One region of the Helicovermis profundi genome, then DNA from elsewhere that is predicted to be linked to it. Evidence: riboswitches for the same ligand, from Rfam matches in the RefSeq annotation. Region 1 holds a riboswitch; the other holds the start of a gene.
The links. A riboswitch is a leader RNA that binds a small molecule or an ion and turns the genes downstream of it on or off. The one in region 1 is predicted to bind S-adenosylmethionine.

Region 2: linked by a shared signal. The riboswitch ahead of metK (methionine adenosyltransferase) and the one ahead of AACH12_RS09920 (homocysteine biosynthesis protein) in region 1 are both predicted to bind S-adenosylmethionine.

What each region holds. Positions count from the first base shown of each region.
Region 1 covers NZ_AP028654.1:2,205,749-2,212,173, forward strand. The annotation lists gene AACH12_RS09910 (right-handed parallel beta-helix repeat-containing protein) at 1-1,186, opposite strand, end outside; gene ilvA (threonine ammonia-lyase) at 1,379-2,614, opposite strand; T-box leader at 2,746-2,965, opposite strand; SAM riboswitch class I at 3,167-3,264, shown strand; SAM riboswitch class I at 3,311-3,406, shown strand; gene AACH12_RS09920 (homocysteine biosynthesis protein) at 3,479-4,642, shown strand; gene AACH12_RS09925 (NIL domain-containing protein) at 4,642-5,061, shown strand; gene AACH12_RS09930 (UPF0280 family protein) at 5,074-5,799, shown strand; gene metF (methylenetetrahydrofolate reductase [NAD(P)H]) at 5,805-6,425, shown strand, end outside.
Region 2 covers NZ_AP028654.1:2,849,410-2,855,834, forward strand. The annotation lists gene atoD (acetate CoA-transferase subunit alpha) at 1-641, opposite strand, end outside; gene AACH12_RS13060 (HD-GYP domain-containing protein) at 780-1,847, opposite strand; gene AACH12_RS13065 (HI0074 family nucleotidyltransferase substrate-binding subunit) at 1,936-2,676, opposite strand; gene metK (methionine adenosyltransferase) at 2,828-4,012, opposite strand; SAM riboswitch class I at 4,167-4,266, opposite strand; gene AACH12_RS13075 (LytR/AlgR family response regulator transcription factor) at 4,523-5,269, opposite strand; gene AACH12_RS13080 (LytS/YhcK type 5TM receptor domain-containing protein) at 5,274-6,425, opposite strand, start outside.

The sequences.
Region 1 (6,425 bases):
TAAATACTTCATCATTAATAGAATCATACGATAATTTTTGAGAAACATCTTTATATGCATAAAGTGCCGTTTCAACACCTCTTAAATCAAAAATACCTAAATTATCTATAAGTTTACTATACTTTTCAATAGCTTTTTCTTTTAAGATATCTTCACTTAAATCTAAAGAATTATTTATCCAATCAGTGGTTTCTTTAATTAGCAAATCATAATATGAATTATCTTTCACAATGTAAGTATTATTAAAAATATCTTCACTATTTGTTTCTACAACAAATGTATTGTTTTTAATAACACTATTGGTAAATGCATCCCTAAAATTAAATAAATTATCAAGTTTATTTCCTTCAATTTTACAATTATAATATTTTATTGGATTTTCAGAATCATTGTTTGAAAAATTAGTATAAATATCCTCATTTGAATATTCACTATTATTTAAAAACTCAGTATTTACAAATCCTATATTTTTCGAATTATAGGCATTAACAACACCATCTATTATTGTATTATTTTCAAATTTTGAATTCGTAAATTCAATTTTATTAGAATTTTTTATTACTACTCCTGAATAAGAATTATCATGAATTACTGTTTTATCTATTTTAAAATTTTCAGAATCTTCAAAAGTAATACCAATCGTACCTGAACCAAATAAATTCAAATTATTTAATTCTACATTATCAGAATAATCAAAGTATAAAACTCCTCCAGAACATTCACCTTTATCTTCTGTGTGTCCCATAGTAATATTACTAATTTTAAGATTATCTACATCTTTAAAAGTTAAGACATTTGAATATCTTGGATTAATTAAAAATCTTGTGTTTTTTACATCCTCACCTATTAATGTTAAGTTATCAACTTTTCTAAATATAATTTGCTCACCATCATATGTAGATTCATATCTAATAAATTCATTATTAACTTTAACACTTAAAAGATCATAATCTCCGCTCTTAAGTTTTATTATTGCATTTGGTTTGATTGCATTAAGTAACTCTTCAGTTGTTGAAACTTCAACAGTATTTTTATTATTTTGTTCTACCTTATTGTCAATAATATCAACCGCTTCACTCTTATTAACATCAGTTACATCTGTTTTTTTACTATTATCATTTTTAGTACACCCACTTATAAAAATTGCTGTGAAAACTAATAGTAGTAATATTATTTTTTTATTCATAGTCCCTCCTGTTTTTTTTCAAATATTAAAGAAATAAAAACTCCCTCTGAAGTTTATAAATTCATTTATATATAATTAATTTTTACAAAAAATAAATTTAGTACACAAATTATTATATATTAATTGTGTACTAAACTCAGTAAATATTTTGAAATTGTAATTATATTTTAATTAAAGAATTAATATTCTAATCTAGTATATTTTTTCTAGAGAATACCCTATATCATTAAGAGATTCTATTATTTGCTTAATATGTTCATGACCACTAGTCTCACAGGTCACCTCAAGATGAACATTCATAAATCTATCTGTATTTTTAAATTGGTTATGATCAAGTCCAATAACATTTGCATTTAATTTAGCTAACCTATCAGCAATTCTAAGAAGTTCACCTGGCTTGTCAGGAAGCTGAACACTAAAACAGAAAAGCCTTCCTCTTGAAACTAAGCCTTTATTAATCATTGTTGAAACTGTTACTACGTCAATATTGCCACCACTTAAAAGACAAACTACTTTTTTATTCCAAACATTAAGCTTTTTAAGTGCTGCAAAAGGCAAACTACCCGCATTTTCTGATACAATTTTATGCTTTTCCATAAGAAGAAGGAATGCTTCCATAATTTCTCTATCACTGACAGTAATAATCTCATCAACATAATCTCTTATAATATCAAAAGTGATTACTCCAGGTTTTTTTACAGCAACTCCGTCTGCTATTGTGTCCACAAACGATAAATTAACGAGTTCATTTTTTCTAACTGATTCTTTCATTGCCATAGCACCTTCTGGCTCTACGCCAATTACTTTAATACTTGGATTAATTTCTTTTGCAGCCAGAGCAATTCCACTAATAAGTCCACCGCCTCCTACTGGCACTAATATATAATCAGTTTCTCTAAGTTCATCTAAAATTTCAAGACTTATTGTTCCCTGCCCTTCTATAACGTCCAAATCATCAAATGGATGAACAAACACATAATCATTTTCTTCTTGAAGTCGTTTTGCTTCTTCGTAAGCTTCATCATAACAGTCACCAAACAAAACAACTTTTGAACCATAATTTTTCGTAGCTTCAACCTTTATAATAGGTGTAGTTTTAGGCATTACAATAGTTGAAAGAACTCCAAGTTTAGTAGCCGCATATGCAACTCCCTGAGCATGATTGCCAGCAGATGATGCTATAACCCCTCTTTTTCTTTCTTCTTTAGTAAGTTTAGAAATTTTATTATATGCACCTCTGATTTTAAATGCACCTGTTCGTTGTAAATTCTCAGGTTTTATAAAAACCTCATTACCAGATTCTTTACTAAAAACTTCACTATAAATAAGTTTTGTCTCTTTAATCGTTCCCTCGAGATTTTTTGATGCATTTAAAAAATTGAGATAATCATAGTAATTTCTTTCTAATTTTAAAGCTCTTTGTTCCATTGTAATCCCTCCGTTTAAACTCTCTACATTTTTATATCTACATTTTTTATATTCAAATACTAGTCTCTATTTTTTTCTAGTATTATAATGAATTCATAATTTCTAAAACAAAAACAAAAATCCGTCCTTATATAAAGGACGGATATAATCCGCGGTACCACCTTAATTGCATAGCCACTCAGTTTTAGCTCTAACAAGCCTAAGCATAGTAACGATGCTAACCGTAAATTCTTACTAACTTTCAGAATTTCAACTCAAGAGTGATTAAAATTTTTGTTTTTATTAGCTTTCACCAAACGCTAACTCTCTAAAAAAAACGTACAAAATCTTCTTCTCTTTCAAAGTTTTTATTATTATTTTTAATATTTCTAAAATTCTAACAAATTCGTAAACTAATTGCAAGTGCTTTTCAAATAATAATTTATTTATATATGAATCCATGTAATTTTATATGTAAAAATCAAAAAAAATATTAAAATTGAAATTTACTGTTGACATTTTATAATTAAAGGCTATAATGAGTATTAATTAAATATTCATTCGAAAGAATGATCCTTATCAAGAGAGACGGAGGGGTCTGGCCCTATGAAGTCCGGCAACCTACATTATGTGTGGTGCTAATTCCAGCGGTTTTTACCGACAGATGAGATAATTTGTATATAACTCTATTCATCTGAATAGAGTTTTTTATTTATTATCTCATCAAGAGAGGCTGAGGGGTCTGGCCCTTTGAAGCCCGGCAACCTACATTATGTGTGGTGCTAATTCCAGCGGTTTTCCGGCAGATGAGTAAATATTACACTACATCTGTAGTGTATTTTTTTTACTAATTAGCCTAATATTACTATACTTAGGAGGCTTATCATGAATAAGAAAAGAACATTTAAAGACATTAATGAGAAAATTAAAAATGGGAACGTAGTTGTTGTTACTGCAGAGGAAATTATCGATATAGTTGACGAAAAAGGAATTGATGAAGCATTTGAACTTATAGATGTTGTTACTACTGCAACCTTTGGACCAATGTGTTCAACAGGAGCATTTTTAAATTTTGGACATTCTGACCCACCCATTAGACTAGAAAAATTAACTCTAAATAACGTTGAAGCATATGGCGGTCTTGCAGCTGTAGATACTTATATAGGAGCAACTGAGGAATCAAGTGATAAAGGCTATGAATACGGAGGAGCACATGTAATTAGAGATTTAATAGATGGGAAAATTGTAACACTTAACGCTTCAGCCAAAGGTACTGACTGTTATCCAAGAAAAACTCTTCATAGAGATATAAAACTGGAAGATCTTAACGAGGCATATTTATTTAATCCAAGAAATTGCTATCAAAACTATGCTGCAGCAATAAACACTACAGATGAACCTATATATACTTACATGGGAACTTTACTTCCTAATAAAGGAAATATAAATTACTCTACTGTAGGTGAACTTAGTCCACTTTTAAATGATCCATACCTTAAAACAATTGGACTTGGAACAAGAATTTTTATAGGTGGAACTACTGGATACATTGCTTGGAATGGCACTCAATTTAATACAAATGCCACTAGATATGAAAATGGAATAACTAAAACTCCTGGTGCAACACTTGCTTTAATTGGAAATTTAAAAGAAATGAGTACAGAATTTATTAATCCTGCCGTTTTTAAAAAGTATGGAACAAGCATAAACGTAGGCGTAGGTATCCCCATTCCAATTCTAGATAAAGAAATTTTAAGAGGATGTGCTATTAGAAATAGTCAAATAAAAACTAATATCGTGGATTATTCAGTAAAAAAATTATCAAAACCTGTTCTAACAAGCGTAACTTACGAAGAATTAAAATCAGGACAAATTGAACTCGATGGAAAATTAATTAAAACAGCTCCGCTTTCAAGCATGAAAAAAGCTAGGAAAATTGCATATATTTTAAAAGAACAAATTGAAAAAGGCGAATTTTTACTTCAAGAACCTATAAAAAATTTTGATTTAAATTCAACTGTGAAACCCCTTAAAAAGGAGGCAAAATAATGAAAACAAAACTGCATTTAAAATTCCCAGCGGAACTTACAGGATCACCTATAACTTATGACTTAATTAAAAAATTCGACTTAAAACTAAATATCCTAAAAGCTGAAATAGATTATAACTTAGTTGGAAATATTCTCTTTGAAATAGATGGGAAATCAAGTAATATAGCAAGTGCTATTGAATATCTTGAAAATAGAAATATTGAAAGTGATCTTATTCCAACTACTATTTTAATCGATAAAGAAAAATGCAATGAATGTGGACTTTGCACATCAGTTTGTAAAATTAAAGCATTATCAATTTCACCACCAAATTGGAATTTAGAATTTAACTCAAATAAATGTGTTGGATGTAATCACTGCATCGAAGTTTGTCCAACTAGAGCAATCTCTAATTTTTATTTTCCTGAAAACTATTAAGGTGTGATTAAAATGTATGAAGAAAGAACTTATAGAGAACTTGTAAATACAAATATCAATAAAACAACTCTAATAATTGATGAATCTGATCTTGATATTTACTATGATAAAGACCTAAATAATGCTGAAAACGAATTAAAAAGTATAAGAACTATACTGAAGAATCATATTAAAAACGAACCAAATTTTTTTAAAAGTTTAATTCCACTTAAAACAAATGAATCTGACCATCCTATTATAAAAAAAATGAAAAAAGCTTCAAATATAGCTAATGTAGGTCCTATGGCATCAGTTGCAGGAGCGATTTCTGAAACAGTTGGAAAATATTTATCGAAATACAATGAAGAAGTGATTATAGAAAACGGTGGAGATATTTATATAAATGCAAAGGAAGATAAGAATATTCTAATAAATGCAAGTAAGTCTCCACTCTCTAATAAACTCTATATTAAAATAAAAAAAGAACATTTCCCGCTCGGTATATGCACTTCTTCAGGAACAAAGGGACATTCATTAAGCTTTGGAAATGCTGATGCTGTTGTTGTTATTTCAAAGGATACATTTCTCTCAGATGCACTCGCTACGGCAATATGCAATAAAATTAAAACAAAAGATGATATTAATTTAGGTATTGATATTGCTAGAAATAATAAAAATGTATTAGGAATTATTATAATTATTGATAAATATCTTGGTGCCTGGGGAGATATTGAACTAAAGAAAATAAAGGAATGGTGAATAAATTGAAAATAAAAGATATGTTTAAAGAAAAAAGTCCCACGGTATCATTTGAAATATTTCCACCAAAGAGAGATTATCCAATCGATACAATTTATAAAACAATAGATGAACTTGCTATTTATAAACCAGATTTTATTAGTGTGACTTATGGAGCCGGCGGAAGCACTAAAGACCACACTATAGAAATTGCATCAAAAATTAAAAACGAATACAATATTGAGACAATAGCGCATTTAACATGTGTTACTTCTACAAAAGATAAAATACTTAGCACATTAGATGAACTAAAAGAAAATAATATTGAAAATATACTTGCACTTAGAGGCGATATTCCTGATTCATATAAAAATTTAAACAGCTGGACTCCTGAGTACAAATATGCACATGAGTTAATTACAGATATAAAAAATAACGGTGATTTTTCAATTGGAGGTGCTTGTTACCCAGAAGGACATATTGAATCTAAAAATAGAGTAAGTGACTTAAAATATTTAAAACAAAAAACTGATAAAGGACTTGATTTCTTAATAACACAGCTTTTCTTTGACAATAACTTATTCTATCAATTTAAAGAAAATCTTGAATTACTAGATATAAAAAAACCAGTAATAGCAGGAATACTT
Region 2 (6,425 bases), 640 kb from region 1:
CCTCCTACAATGTAATTCACAAAAATTGATGGTGTAACAACATCATTAGGATCAATTTCACCAATTTCCACTACTTCTTCAGCTTCAACTACCACAGTTTCAGCTGCCATTGCCATAAGAGGATTAAAGTTTCTAGTAGTTGCATTATAAAAAACATTTCCTTTTTTATCTACTTTACTTCCGAAAATTAATGCTATATCAGCTTTTAAAGGAAGTTCAAGCAAGTATTCTTTTCCATTAACAGTAATTTTTTCTTTTCCTTCTTCAACGACTGTTCCAAGTCCTGTTGGAGTTAAAAAACCGCCAAGTCCCGTTCCACCTGAACGTACTTGTTCAGCTAAAGTTCCTTGTGGTACCAATTCAACTTCGATTTCTCCAGCATTAAGCTGTCTTCCAGTTTCTCTGTTTGTACCAATGTGAGAAACAATTGCTTTTTTTACCTGACCTGAAACAATTAATTTACCTACTCCTTTTTTTTCAAAAGCAGTGTCATTAGCTATTAATACAAGATTTTTAACTTTGCTTTCAACTAACTTGTCAATTAATTTTTCCGGTGTACCACACCCTAAAAATCCACCTACCATAATTGTCATACCATCTTTAATATGACTTATAGCTTCATCGAATGAAATTTGTTTCATTTTTTAGCCCCCTGTTTAACGTGCATTTATTTTTTTTTGCACAAATTTATTACCTCATTACTATCATACACGAAAAAAGGAAAAAGAGAAAATAAAAAAATGAAAAAAACAATAAGTTTTTTTCATTTTTTAACATATTTAATCAATAGAATAAATCATCTTTTTTATTACTAAATTTGTTTCTTCACTAAGGTCCACTTCTGTGTAGTTTATTCCATAAATCGATTTATTAATAATTCTTATTTTGGGCCTTAAAGGAAGTTGTTTTGGAACAAAATCTACAACTGCTTTTTCCCCTGTATTTAACTCAATTAATGACCCTGCAGGAAAAGGATTAATTTTTTTTATAAACTCATTCACAATTTCAAATTTAAAATGTCTGTCTGCAACTCCCATAATGTATTCAATAGCTTCACTAGGAGTAGAAGCTCTTTTATATGGCTTGTCAGAAACCATAGCATCATAAATATCAGAAAGCCCAACTATTTGAGATAATATGCTAACATTACTTCCTTTAGTCCTACTTGGATAACCACTACCATCTATATGTTCATGATGTTGAAAAACAATTGATTTAGTATGCGAGCTAATAAACGGTAAGTCTTTTAAAAGTTCATAGCCTCTTTTAGGATGCATAATAATCATCTTTTGTTCATCAATTGTTAATTTTTCAGTTTTATTTACAACAGCTTTAGGAATAAGTGCTAGTCCAATATCATGGTAAATAGCACCAATAAATAAATCTTTTAACTGATCTCGTTTTAATTTTAAAGACCAACCTAGTAATACAGAAAGAAGAGCTGTGTTAAAGGAAGAGGTATATAAATAGTTGTCAGTTTTTTTTATATCAACATATTCAATTTGATCATTTCTAACTGATGAAACTTCATATAAAATATCATCACTAAGTTCATATATTTTTTTATGAATGTCAATAAAACTTACCCTTTTAGAAACAGCATCAAAAAGTTCTTTAACAAGAAGATTTCCCCTTTGCCTAAGTTGCTGACTAATGACTGAATTAACTTCATAATCACTATGTTCATCTATAATATATACAGTAAAAATATTCTGGTCTTCAATTTGCTTAACTAATTCTTTAGTAAGTATAGCTCCATATCTAACCAAAACACCACTATTTAAAGTGTATAATGTTTCGCCGAGCTTATGAGTTTCTTTAACATATGAAGTAGGTATTGCTCTCATATAATCACCCCTAGTGTAATGTGATTGTACACACACGAATAAATTATCCCTTTGTAAATGTTATTGATTTTTACCTTGTTATTAATTATTATTTTTTTGAACTTTTAATTATTTCTTTGTCCATAGCATTAATAAATTTATTAAAAACATAAATGTATTCATTTTTAATATTTTCAAATATTAAAATAGCACTTTCTTCATCATAAGTGTGAACTGTCTTATTTCTATCTTGAAGCATCTTTAACCACACTTGTGCGTCTTCTATTAATCCTACTTTATATGATTCTTTTATGGCAGTCCTTGGAGAAGTACCTTCTGCAATTCCATTATATTCAAGATACACTTTCATTAATTTCCACGACATTTCGTAGACAAATTCAAATCTTTGTATACTCGCATCTAGAACTATATCATCTTCAATATAATTTCTATGAATACTCTCATCCAATTTTAAATAAGCCTTTTTTAAATCATGTAGTTTATCTTTTATTTTTTCTAATAAAACCATAATTTCTCCTTCATTATTTAAAAAATATAAAATTACTCCATCATTATCTATATTATTTTTGAATTTTTGATTCATTATCTTATTATAATCTACGACATCAATTTTATATATTATATCAATTTTTTCTAATTGTTCACATATTTCATATATTTTTTCGCTGTTTTTTCTAAAAATTAGCGCAATATCAATATCTGATGTGTTTTTATAATCTCCACGAGCACGAGATCCGAACAGGATAACTTTTTCTAATACATTTGTATACTCCTTAAACACATTTATGATTTCAAAAAATTCTTTTTTAAACATTCCGTATTTTTCCATAAAAACCTCTTTCTCAAACTCTATTCATCTTTATTATAGAATATTATTCATAATGAGTCCACATAGGAATTATTTTAATCTAAAATTTCGTACAAAAAAGAACTTACTTTAAGCAATAACTTAAAAGTAAGTTCTTTTTGTTCTCTCTGTTTTATAAATTAGCTTCTTTTCTAAGAAGTTCAGCTTTATCTGTTTTCTCCCAAGGTAAATCTAAATCATCTCGTCCAAAATGTCCATATGCCGCAGTTTGTTTATAAATTGGTCTTCTTAAATCAAGATCGCGTATTATTGCAGCAGGTCTTAAGTCAAAATGTTTTCTAACCAACTCTTCAATTTTTTCTTCATCTATTTTGGCAGTTCCAAAAGTTTCAACAAGTAAAGAAACTGGATGAGCAACACCAATTGCGTATGCAAGTTCTATTTCACATTTATCTGCAAGTCCAGCAGCCACAATATTCTTTGCAACATATCTTGCTGCATATGCTGCTGATCTATCTACTTTTGTAGGATCTTTTCCTGAAAAAGCTCCCCCACCATGTCTAGAATATCCACCATAAGTGTCAACTATAATTTTACGGCCAGTAAGTCCAGCGTCACCATGAGGTCCTCCAATAACAAATCTTCCTGTTGGATTAATAAAATATTTAGTATTTTCATCGAGTAAATTCGCATCTACTACAGGAAGAACAACTAATCTCTTTAAATCCTCTTCAATTTGTTCTCTAGTAACATCAGGATCGTGCTGAGTTGATATTACTATAGTATCTACTCTAACTGGTTTATCATCAATATATTCAACCGTAACTTGTGTTTTTCCATCTGGTCTTAAATATTTAAGCCTTCCTTCTTTTCTTACATCAGAAAGTTTTTTAGCAAGTTTATGCGATAATGCTATTGGAAGAGGCATTAATTCTTTAGTTTCATTACATGCAAATCCAAACATTAATCCTTGGTCTCCTGCTCCTATAGCTTCAATGTCATCCATTTGTCCTTCTTTACTTTCAAGTGCTTCATTTACACCCATAGCAATATCTGTTGATTGTTCGTCAAGTGCAACAAGTACTGCGCAAGTTGCAGCATCAAAACCATATTTCGCTCTGTTATAGCCAATTTCATCAACTGTTTTTCTAACAACTTTTTGAATATTTATATAACACGACGTACTAATTTCGCCAGAAACTAAAACTAATCCTGTAGTAACTGACGTTTCGCATGCAACTCTAGCAGATGGATCTTCTGTATAAATAGCATCTAGTATTGAATCTGATATCTGATCGCACATTTTATCTGGGTGGCCTTCTGTAACCGACTCAGATGTAAATAGTCTTTTTCTCATTTCTTCCTCCTCCACTTTAAAAACAAATATATATTATCATTTGAATACCCATATTTAATAATTTTAAATATAAATTTCACCCTTTTTTAAACCATTTTGACTCAAAAAACATTTAAACCCTTCTTCAAAGACAAAGAGGGGTTAATTACTACTTTCCTCATCTCTCAGATTTCTCTGTAGGATTTAGCACCGGCTTTATAAAAGTGGTTGCTGGACTTCATCGGGCCTATTCCCTCCGTCACTCTAAATAAGGTATATTCAATTCTAGCATAGTCAATATATCACAAAACATAAACTAGTGCAAGAAAATTTTATCGACTTTTTAAAATACTTTATCTAGAAAAAAGTTTCTTTACTGCAACAAAACATAAATGAATTTCTAAGATTCAGAGGGAGTTTTTACTCCCACTGAATCTTAGAAAACATAATCCAAGGCCTTTTTAGAGTTCTTTATCTCCCACTTTTTTAAGAAGTGGGGGTATTAGAACTCTTAGGCATCGGATAAATTATTTATATTCCAACAAATTCTTTGAATTTTTTTATTTGACTTCTTGATACTGGTACCTTTTCATCTAGATATTTTACTTTAACCATATAAGTATTATTAAACCACGGTTCAATAGTTTCTATATAATCAATATTTAATATATAACTCCTATGTGTTCTAAAAAAATCTGTATTTGTAAGCTTTGATTCTAATTGACTTAATGTTCCACTATAATTATATTCTTTATTTCTTGTAAAAATAATGGTGTTTTTTCCTTCTACTTTAGCATAAATAATTGAATCAATATCAAGAGGCATATATACACCGTTTTGCTCAAGACAAATTCTTGAAGATGTATTTAAGTCATTAAACAATATCTTATTATTTATAAGAGGATCAACTAAGTTAATTCTATTATGTTTAATTTTTTCAATTGTATTTTCAAGCCTTAATGCAGAAATAGGCTTGAGTAAATAATCAAGAGCGTTAACTTCAAAAGCATTTATTGCATATTCATTGTATGCTGTGACAAAAATAATAAGTGGTGGATTATCAAAACTAGATAACTTTGAAGCAACAACTATTCCACTAATTCTTGGCATATCTATATCTAAAAAAACTACATCTATATTTTTCTCTTTAGCAATATTTAAACATTCAATACCGTTATCAGCTTCACCAATTAATTCAAAATCATTAAAATCTCCTAACAAAAATTTAAGTTCATCTCTTGCAGGCTTCTCATCATCGACAATTAAATATTTAATCACAAAATCACTCCTTAGTAATTTTTTTACTTAAGTTTGGTATAATAAAACTTACACTTGTACCAATATTTTCTTTACTCTCTAAGTTTAAACCATATTGTTTCCCGTATTTCATCATTAATCTTGAATTTACATTTGAAAGTCCAATTGAATTACCTTTTTTCTCATGTAAAATACTGTTCAACTTATATTTTTTTATACCAACACCATTATCTTTAACTGTAATTGTAGTTCCCTCAATAGAATTTCTAACAAAAATCTCTACCTCTCCGCCATTTATTTTTTCAAATATACCATGTTTAATTGCATTTTCAACTAATGGCTGTATTAGTAGTGGAGGTATCATACATTCAACATCTTCGTCAACTTCACATTTTACAGATAGTTTATCTCCAAACCTTGCTTTCTCAATTTCAACATAATTCATAACCGTATTTATCTCTTTTCTAATATCAATATCATCATTTTTCCCAAGCATATTATTTCTAAAATATTCACCTAAATTAAGTAAAGTTTCTCTCGCTTTATCTGGATCAGTTCTTGTAAATGATACTATTGTGTTAATCGCATTAAATAAAAAATGAGGGTTAATCTGTGCTTGAAGAGAACGAAGTTCTGATTTAGCAAGTAGTTCTTCTTGTTTTGAAATTTTACTTAAAGCAAGTTGTGTTGCGAAGAGAGAAGCCAAGCCGTTTGCTAGCTCAACATCAAAAGTATTAATAGCATTTTGTCTTTTTTTATAAAGTTTTAAAGTTCCAATCACTTCATCTTCTTCTTTTAATGGTACAATTACTGCAGATTTTAATTTTGTTTTTGTCCTTAAACACTCTAAGCCTTTATTAGAATTTAATACTATATACTTTCCACTTTCAATCACTTCTTTAGTAGCACTATTTTTTATAGGTTTAATTCCATTTTGATCAATTACATTGTCTCCAATTGCAGCAATTCTGTTTTCTCTATTTGTTATAGCCACAGCTGAAATAGAAATAGAATTATAAATAAGTTCTACAGTTTTTTTTGCTGTTTTTTCATCAAGACCATTTCTTAGATACTTTAGTGTTTTTTTAGCAATTTTTAATACTGTTTGTGCTTGATGAGCTGCTATGGCTTCTTGTTCCTTATAAATTGATTCAATAAAAGCTATAAAAAGAGCTAT